2 regions of the Streptomyces sp. BB1-1-1 genome follow, and region 2 is predicted to be linked to the other one. Evidence: riboswitches for the same ligand, from Rfam matches in the RefSeq annotation. Region 2 holds a riboswitch; the other holds the start of a gene.

Region 1 (3,401 bases), 4.5 Mb from region 2:
GTCGTCCTGCCAGTCCGGCTCGAAGAGGCGGACCCGGCCGCCGGACGCGGGCCCGTCCAGCGGGGTGCGGCCGGCCCGGCACAGCTCGGCAACGGCCGGCGGCGGCAGCGGGATGCCGACCACGCCGTCCGGGTTCACGGCGATGCCGACCTGCGGGGGCAGGCCGCGGGCGAACTCCGCGGCGGGGGCGATGGTGTACGCCATCTGCGCGCCGGCGACCTGGCGGAGCTGCTCCTCCGAGCTGAACACCGGCACGTAGGCCTGGCCCTCGATCTCCAGCGAGGGCAGATCGAGGGGGCCGCTGTTCGGGCCGCCGCCGTTCGGCAGGGGTATCCACACGAAGCTGCGGCCGAGCACCTCCACGATCCGGCCGCCGGCGCCCGGCACGCCGAGGGAGGCGGACAGCACCTCCTCCAGCTCGTTGCCGGGCCACCCGCCGTGCGGGTGGGGGTGCGCCTGTGCCGGGAAGTCCATCTGCCTACCTACCGCCTGCCTGGTACCGCTGCTGTGGCTGAAAAGGCTAACCCGTTCGGCCCCGCCGCCCTACGGTGCGTCACCCCGTGAAGGCGATGCGGCGCAGCGTGTCCGCCGCCGCCCGGTCCAGGAGGATCGCCGAGGTGCAGCCGGCGGGCAGGGTGCCCTCGGTCACCGCGCGCAGCAGGCGGGTGTTGGCCGTGCGGTGGCGCAGGAACGCGTACCGCGACACGCCCCGGCCGCGCTCGCGCTGGCCGGCCAGGGCCTCTCCGGCGTCGACGTCGAGCAGCAGCAGGTGCAGGGTGCCGTCACGGCGGCGGGCCTCGCGGGCCAGCCAGCCGCGCACCCAGGCCTGGGTGCCGCAGTCGTGCACGACGACGCCCTCGCCGGAGCGCAGCGCCCTGCGCAGTCCGGCGTAGTGGGCGAGGCGGACGAAGGGGCGGTAGAGCCCGTACGGCAGGAAGCGCGGCATTCGGCGGTCCCAGCGGTCGCGGGTGTCCTGGGAGTCGATGCGCGGTCCGCGTACGGTGCGCGCCATCAGCGTGGACTTGCCGCTGCCGGGCAGGCCGGTGATCACCACCAGGTCCCGGGGTCCGAAGAGCAGGGCGTGCGGGCTGCGGCCGTCCCGGTCCCGCAGGTCGCGGACGACGGGTGCGGGCAGTTCGGCGCACGCCTCCGGTGCCGGGGCGACGGGCTGCTTGGGCAGCGCGAGACCCGAGGTCGTGGCGTACGCCGTGGTCCTGTTCACCGTGATCGTCCTCCCCTGGGGCGGTTCACGAGTCACCATCCCCGTCGAGTGTAAAGAGAAGGTAATGCGCAGGTCTCGCGTTTTCGTGCGCTTACTGCCACAGGCCGGTTACAGATCACGGTCTGCCATGGATCGGCCGGGCGTGCAATGATGGCGGCGCCAACTGCATACCGGCCGTTTGAATCCGCGCGGGAGAGTCCCCGGCCGCGCCGGGGCGCCGAAGGAGCAAGTCCCTCCCTTGAATCTCTCAGGCACCGTTACCGCGTGGGCGAGGCACATCTGAAAAGCGGGCCGCCCCTCGACGGGCTGCCCCACCCAAGGTGCAAGTCCTGGTCGCCGTACTCCGGTGGTCGTGGCGAACCTCTCAGGTTTCGATGACAGATGGGGAGGATCGACCTCGCCACGTCCTGTCCTGGGAGACGACCGACCGATGAGCAGTACAGAACTCCGCCGTACCGCGCTCGATGCCACGCATCGCGCGCTGGGCGCGACGATGACCGACTTCGCCGGCTGGGACATGCCCCTGCGCTACGGCTCCGAGCGCGACGAGCACGTCGCGGTGCGCACCCGGGCCGGGCTCTTCGACCTCTCGCACATGGGTGAGATCACGGTCACCGGTGCGCACGCCGCCGAGCTGCTGAACTTCGCGCTGGTCGGCAACATCGGCAGCGTGAAGCCGGGCCGCGCCCGCTACACCATGATCTGCCGCGAGGACGGCGGCATCCTGGACGACCTGATCGTCTACCGGCTGGGCGAGACCGAGTACATGGTGGTCGCCAACGCCTCCAACGCCCAGGTCGTGCTGGACGCGCTGACCGAGCGGGCCGCCGGCTTCGACGCCGAGGTGCGCGACGACCGCGACGCCTACGCGCTGCTCGCCGTACAGGGCCCGGAGTCCCCGGGCATCCTCGCCTCGCTCACCGACGCCGACCTGGACGGCCTGAAGTACTACGCCGGGCTGCCCGGCACGGTCGCGGGCGTCCCGGCGCTCATCGCGCGCACCGGCTACACCGGCGAGGACGGCTTCGAGCTGTTCGTGAAGCCGGAGCACGCCGTGGAGCTGTGGCAGGCGCTGACCAAGGCGGGCGAGGGCGCCGGGCTGGCCCCGTGCGGCCTCTCCTGCCGGGACACGCTCCGCCTGGAGGCGGGCATGCCGCTGTACGGGCACGAGCTGACGACCGCGCTGACGCCCTTCGACGCCGGGCTCGGCCGGGTGGTGAAGTTCGAGAAGGAGGGCGACTTCGTCGGGCGCGCCGCGCTGACCGAGGCCGCTTCCCGGGCTGAGCAGAACCCGCCCCGCGTCCTGGTCGGCCTGGTCGCCGAGGGCCGCCGGGTCCCGCGCGCCGGGTACCGGGTCGTCGCCGGCGGCGAGGTCGTCGGCGAGGTCACCTCCGGCGCGCCGTCCCCGACGCTGGGCAAGCCGATCGCCATGGCGTACGTCGACCCAGCGCACGCGGCGCCGGGCACCGCGGGTGTCGGCGTGGACATCCGGGGCAGCCACGAACCGTACGAGGTCGTGGCGCTGCCGTTCTACAAGCGCCAGAAGTAGACACTGCACACTGACACCGGGCGGCGGGGCCCTGTCGTCCCGCGCGCGCCCTCGCTGCTCACCAGCGGTGTCAGCAGTCCCCTCATCAGCAGCCCCCTTCACCAGCACTCCCTCGCGTACAGGAGAATTCAGGCCATGAGCAACCCCCAGCAGCTGCGCTACAGCAAGGAGCACGAGTGGCTGTCGGGCGCCGAGGACGGCGCCTCGACGGTCGGCATCACGGAGCACGCGGCCAACGCGCTCGGTGACGTGGTCTTCGTCCAGCTCCCCGAGGTCGGCGACTCGGTGACCGCGGGCGAGACCTGCGGCGAACTGGAGTCCACCAAGTCGGTCTCCGACCTGTACTCCCCCGTCTCCGGCGAGATCACCGAGGTCAACGAGGACGTCGTCAACGACCCGTCGCTGGTGAACTCCGCGCCCTTCGAGGGCGGCTGGCTGTTCAAGGTGCGCGTCACGGACGAGCCGGCCGACCTGCTCTCCGCCGACGAGTACACCGCCTTCACCGCCGGCTGAGGAGTCACGACCGCATGTCGCTTCTGAACACACCCCTGCACGAGCTCGACCCCGACGTCGCCGCCGCCGTCGACGCCGAGCTGGACCGCCAGCAGTCCACCCTGGAAATGATCGCCT
Region 2 (3,401 bases):
CGGCCTCACCGGTTCCGTGGGGCTGGCCGCCTCCAAGATGCTCGCGAAGATCGCCTCGGAGGAGGCCAAACCCGACGGGCTGGTCCTGATCCCGCCGGGGACGGAGCGGGCCATGCTGGAGCCGATGACCGTGCGGACGCTGCCCGGCGTGGGACCGGCCACGGGAGACCATCTGCGGCGGGCCGGGATCACCACGGTGGGCGACATCGCCGAGGCGGGCGAGGACGAGCTCGTACGGCTGCTGGGCAAGGCGCACGGGCACGCCCTGTACGCCATGGCCCTGGCCCTCGACGAGCGACCCGTGGTGGCCGAGCGGGAGACCAAGTCGGTGTCGGTCGAGGACACCTACGACGTGGACATCCACGACCGGGTGCGGGTCGGTGTGGAGGTGGGGCGGCTGGCCGACCGGTGCGTGCGGCGGCTGCGCGGCTCCGGGCTGTCCGGGCGGACCATCGTGCTCAAGGTGCGCAGGTACGACTTCTCCACACTGACGCGCTCCGAGACGCTGCGCGGGCCCACGGACGACCCGGGGGTGGTGCGGGAGGCCGCGGCCCGGCTGCTGGACTCCGTGGACACCACCGGCGGCGTGCGGCTGCTCGGGGTCGGCGTCAGCGGGCTCGCCGACTACACGCAGGAGGACCTGTTCGCACAGGCGGCGGGGGAGCGGGTCGACGAAGTCGCCGAGGAGCCCGACGCCGAGCCCGTCCAGGAGGACCGGCCGGCCCCCGCCCCCGAGCGCCGGTGGCCGTCGGGGCACGACGTGCGGCACGTGGCGTACGGGCACGGGTGGGTGCAGGGCAGCGGGCTGGGGCGGGTGACCGTGCGGTTCGAGACGCCGTACTCGGAGACCGGCCGGGTGCGGACCTTCCCGGTGGACGACCCGGACCTGACGCCGGCGGAACCGCTGCCGCTGGTCCCGGCCGTGCCGCGAAGACCCGGGGAGGGCGGGCCGACGACCACGGAGGCCGGCCCGGACCTCGGCGGGGAGACTGGTCCGGCGGGGTCGGCGCGTCTGGCCCCCGGCTAGGACCGCGCCCTGTCCGGCGGATCAGGTCGCAGGAGATCGGCGGCGTCAGCCCTCTTCCTTGCCCCGGCCCGCCAGCTTGCCGAAGTCGTGGTCGGGGAGCGGGGGCGGAGCGGCGACGTCGAGACCGTAGTGGTGGTAGAGCTGGAGTTCCTGCTCCGGCGAGAGGTGGCGGCCGACGCCGAAGTCGGGGGCCTCCTTGATCAGGGCCCGGTCGAAGGGCACGCGCAAGGCGCCGTCGAGCAGCTCGCTCGGCTCCAGGGGCACGAAGGCGTCCCGGCTGAACAGGCCGGTGCGTATGGCCGCCCACTCGGGGACGCCGGTGGCGTCGTCGAGATAGACCTCGTCGACGGTGCCGATCCGGGTGCCGTTGCGGTCGAACGCCTTGCGGCCGATCAGGTTGCGCGGGTCGATGTCGGTACGCACGGGGCCCTCCACTTGGTCGCACTGGGGTCGCGCACCAGCCGACCCACCAGCCGCCGAAATCATCCGTAGTACTACAAAAGAGCACATATGGCCGGTCGGCCACTCGAAGGTTCGTGCGTCGGCCTCGCTGGTACGCTGGCAAACGGCTGCTGACCCCGCGCGGGAGAGTCCTCCGGACACCATCGGAGGCGCCGAAGGAGCAAATCCTCCCCGGAATCTCTCAGGCTCACGTACCGCACGGACGAGGTCACTCTGGAAAGCAGGGCGGGTGTCGACGGCTTCCGCTCTCACCGACGGTGAAAGCCGGGAGCGCCCTCGGGCCCGCCCGGTGAAGCTCTCAGGTTGAGATGACAGAGGGGGAGGCCGTACGGGTACCCGCGCCGTGGTGCCCCTCGAAGGTCGTCAGACCAGGAGGCCTCCGCAATGACCGCCCATCGCACCCCGCTCTCCGAACTCGAACAGGCCATGCCGTTCGAGCAGCGCCACATCGGCCCCGACCACGAGGAACGGGCCAAGATGCTCGCGCAGGTCGGTTACGGCTCGCTCGACGAGCTGACGGCCGCCGCGGTGCCGGATGTGATCAAGAACGCCGACGCGCTGGACCTGCCCGGTGCGCGCTCCGAGGCCGAGGTGCTGGCCGAGCTGCGCTCCCTGGCCGACCGCAACCAGGTCCTCGACTCCATGATCGGCCTCGGCTACTACCGCACCTTCACCCCGCCGGTCATCCTGCGCAACGTCATGGAGAACCCGGCCTGGTACACCGCGTACACGCCGTACCAGCCGGAGATCTCCCAGGGCCGTCTCGAGGCCCTGCTGAACTTCCAGACGATGGTCGCCGAGCTCACCGGCCTGCCCACCTCCGGCGCCTCGCTGCTCGACGAGGGCACCGCGGCCGCCGAGGCGATGGCGCTCTCCCGGCGCATGGGCAAGAACAAGAAGGGCCTGTTCCTGGTCGACGCGGACGCCCTGCCGCAGACCATCGCCGTGATCCAGACCCGCGCCGAGCCGACCGGCGTCGAGGTCGTCGTCGCCGACCTGAGCGAGGGCATCCCCGCCGAGGTCGCCGAGCGGGACATCAACGGCGTCCTGATCCAGTACCCGGGCGCCTCCGGTGCCGTCCGCGACATCAAGCCGGTGATCGACCGGGCGCACGAACTCGGCGCCCTGGTCACCGTCGCCGCCGACCTGCTCGCCCTGACGCTGCTCACCTCGCCCGGCGAGCTGGGCGCGGACATCGCCATCGGCACGACGCAGCGCTTCGGTGTGCCGATGGGCTTCGGCGGGCCGCACGCCGGCTACATGGCGGTGCACGAGAAGTTCGCCCGCAGCCTGCCCGGCCGCCTGGTCGGCGTCTCCGTGGACGCCGACGGCAACAAGGCCTACCGCCTCGCCCTGCAGACCCGCGAGCAGCACATCCGCCGCGAGAAGGCCACCAGCAACATCTGCACCGCGCAGGTGCTGCTCGCCGTGATGGCCGGCATGTACGCCGTATACCACGGGCCCGAGGGGCTGCGGGCCATCGCGCGCCGCACCCACCGGTACGCCTCGATCACCGCCGCGGGCCTCGCGGCCGGTGGCGTCGAGGTCGTGCACGGCGCCTACTTCGACACGGTCACCGTGCGGGTGCCCGGCCGGGCCGACGCGATCGTCCACGCCGCCCGCGAGAACGGCATCAACCTGCGGCTCGTCGACGCCGACCACCTGTCGTTCGCCTGCGACGAGACCACCACGCGCGCCCAGGTCGGCGGCGTGTGGAACGCCTTCGGCGTCGAGGGCGACATCGAGGCGCTGGACGCGGCGACCGAGGAGACGCTCCCCGAGGCGCTGCTGCGCACCGACGACTTCCTCACCCACCCCGTCTTCCACCAGCACCGCTCCGAGACCGCGATGCTGCGCTACCTGCGCCGCCTCGCCGACCGCGACTACGCGCTGGACCGCGGCATGATCCCGC

What was found. Region 2 has a riboswitch for glycine ahead of gcvP (aminomethyl-transferring glycine dehydrogenase). Riboswitches for the same ligand answer to the same signal wherever they lie in the genome.
Region 1: another riboswitch for glycine. It lies ahead of gcvT (glycine cleavage system aminomethyltransferase GcvT); the one in region 2 lies ahead of gcvP (aminomethyl-transferring glycine dehydrogenase).

The regions. Positions count from the first base shown of each region.
Region 1 covers NZ_CP134203.1:2,639,308-2,642,708, forward strand. Annotated here, with positions in the region: gene RI578_RS12085 (enhanced serine sensitivity protein SseB) at 1-474, opposite strand, end outside; gene RI578_RS12090 (AAA family ATPase) at 554-1,222, opposite strand; glycine riboswitch at 1,402-1,495, shown strand; gene gcvT (glycine cleavage system aminomethyltransferase GcvT) at 1,653-2,771, shown strand; gene gcvH (glycine cleavage system protein GcvH) at 2,907-3,284, shown strand; gene glyA (serine hydroxymethyltransferase) at 3,299-3,401, shown strand, end outside.
Region 2 covers NZ_CP134203.1:7,137,193-7,140,593, forward strand. Annotated here, with positions in the region: gene RI578_RS32690 (DNA polymerase IV) at 1-1,027, shown strand, start outside; gene RI578_RS32695 (PRC-barrel domain-containing protein) at 1,073-1,450, opposite strand; glycine riboswitch at 1,601-1,696, shown strand; gene gcvP (aminomethyl-transferring glycine dehydrogenase) at 1,874-3,401, shown strand, end outside.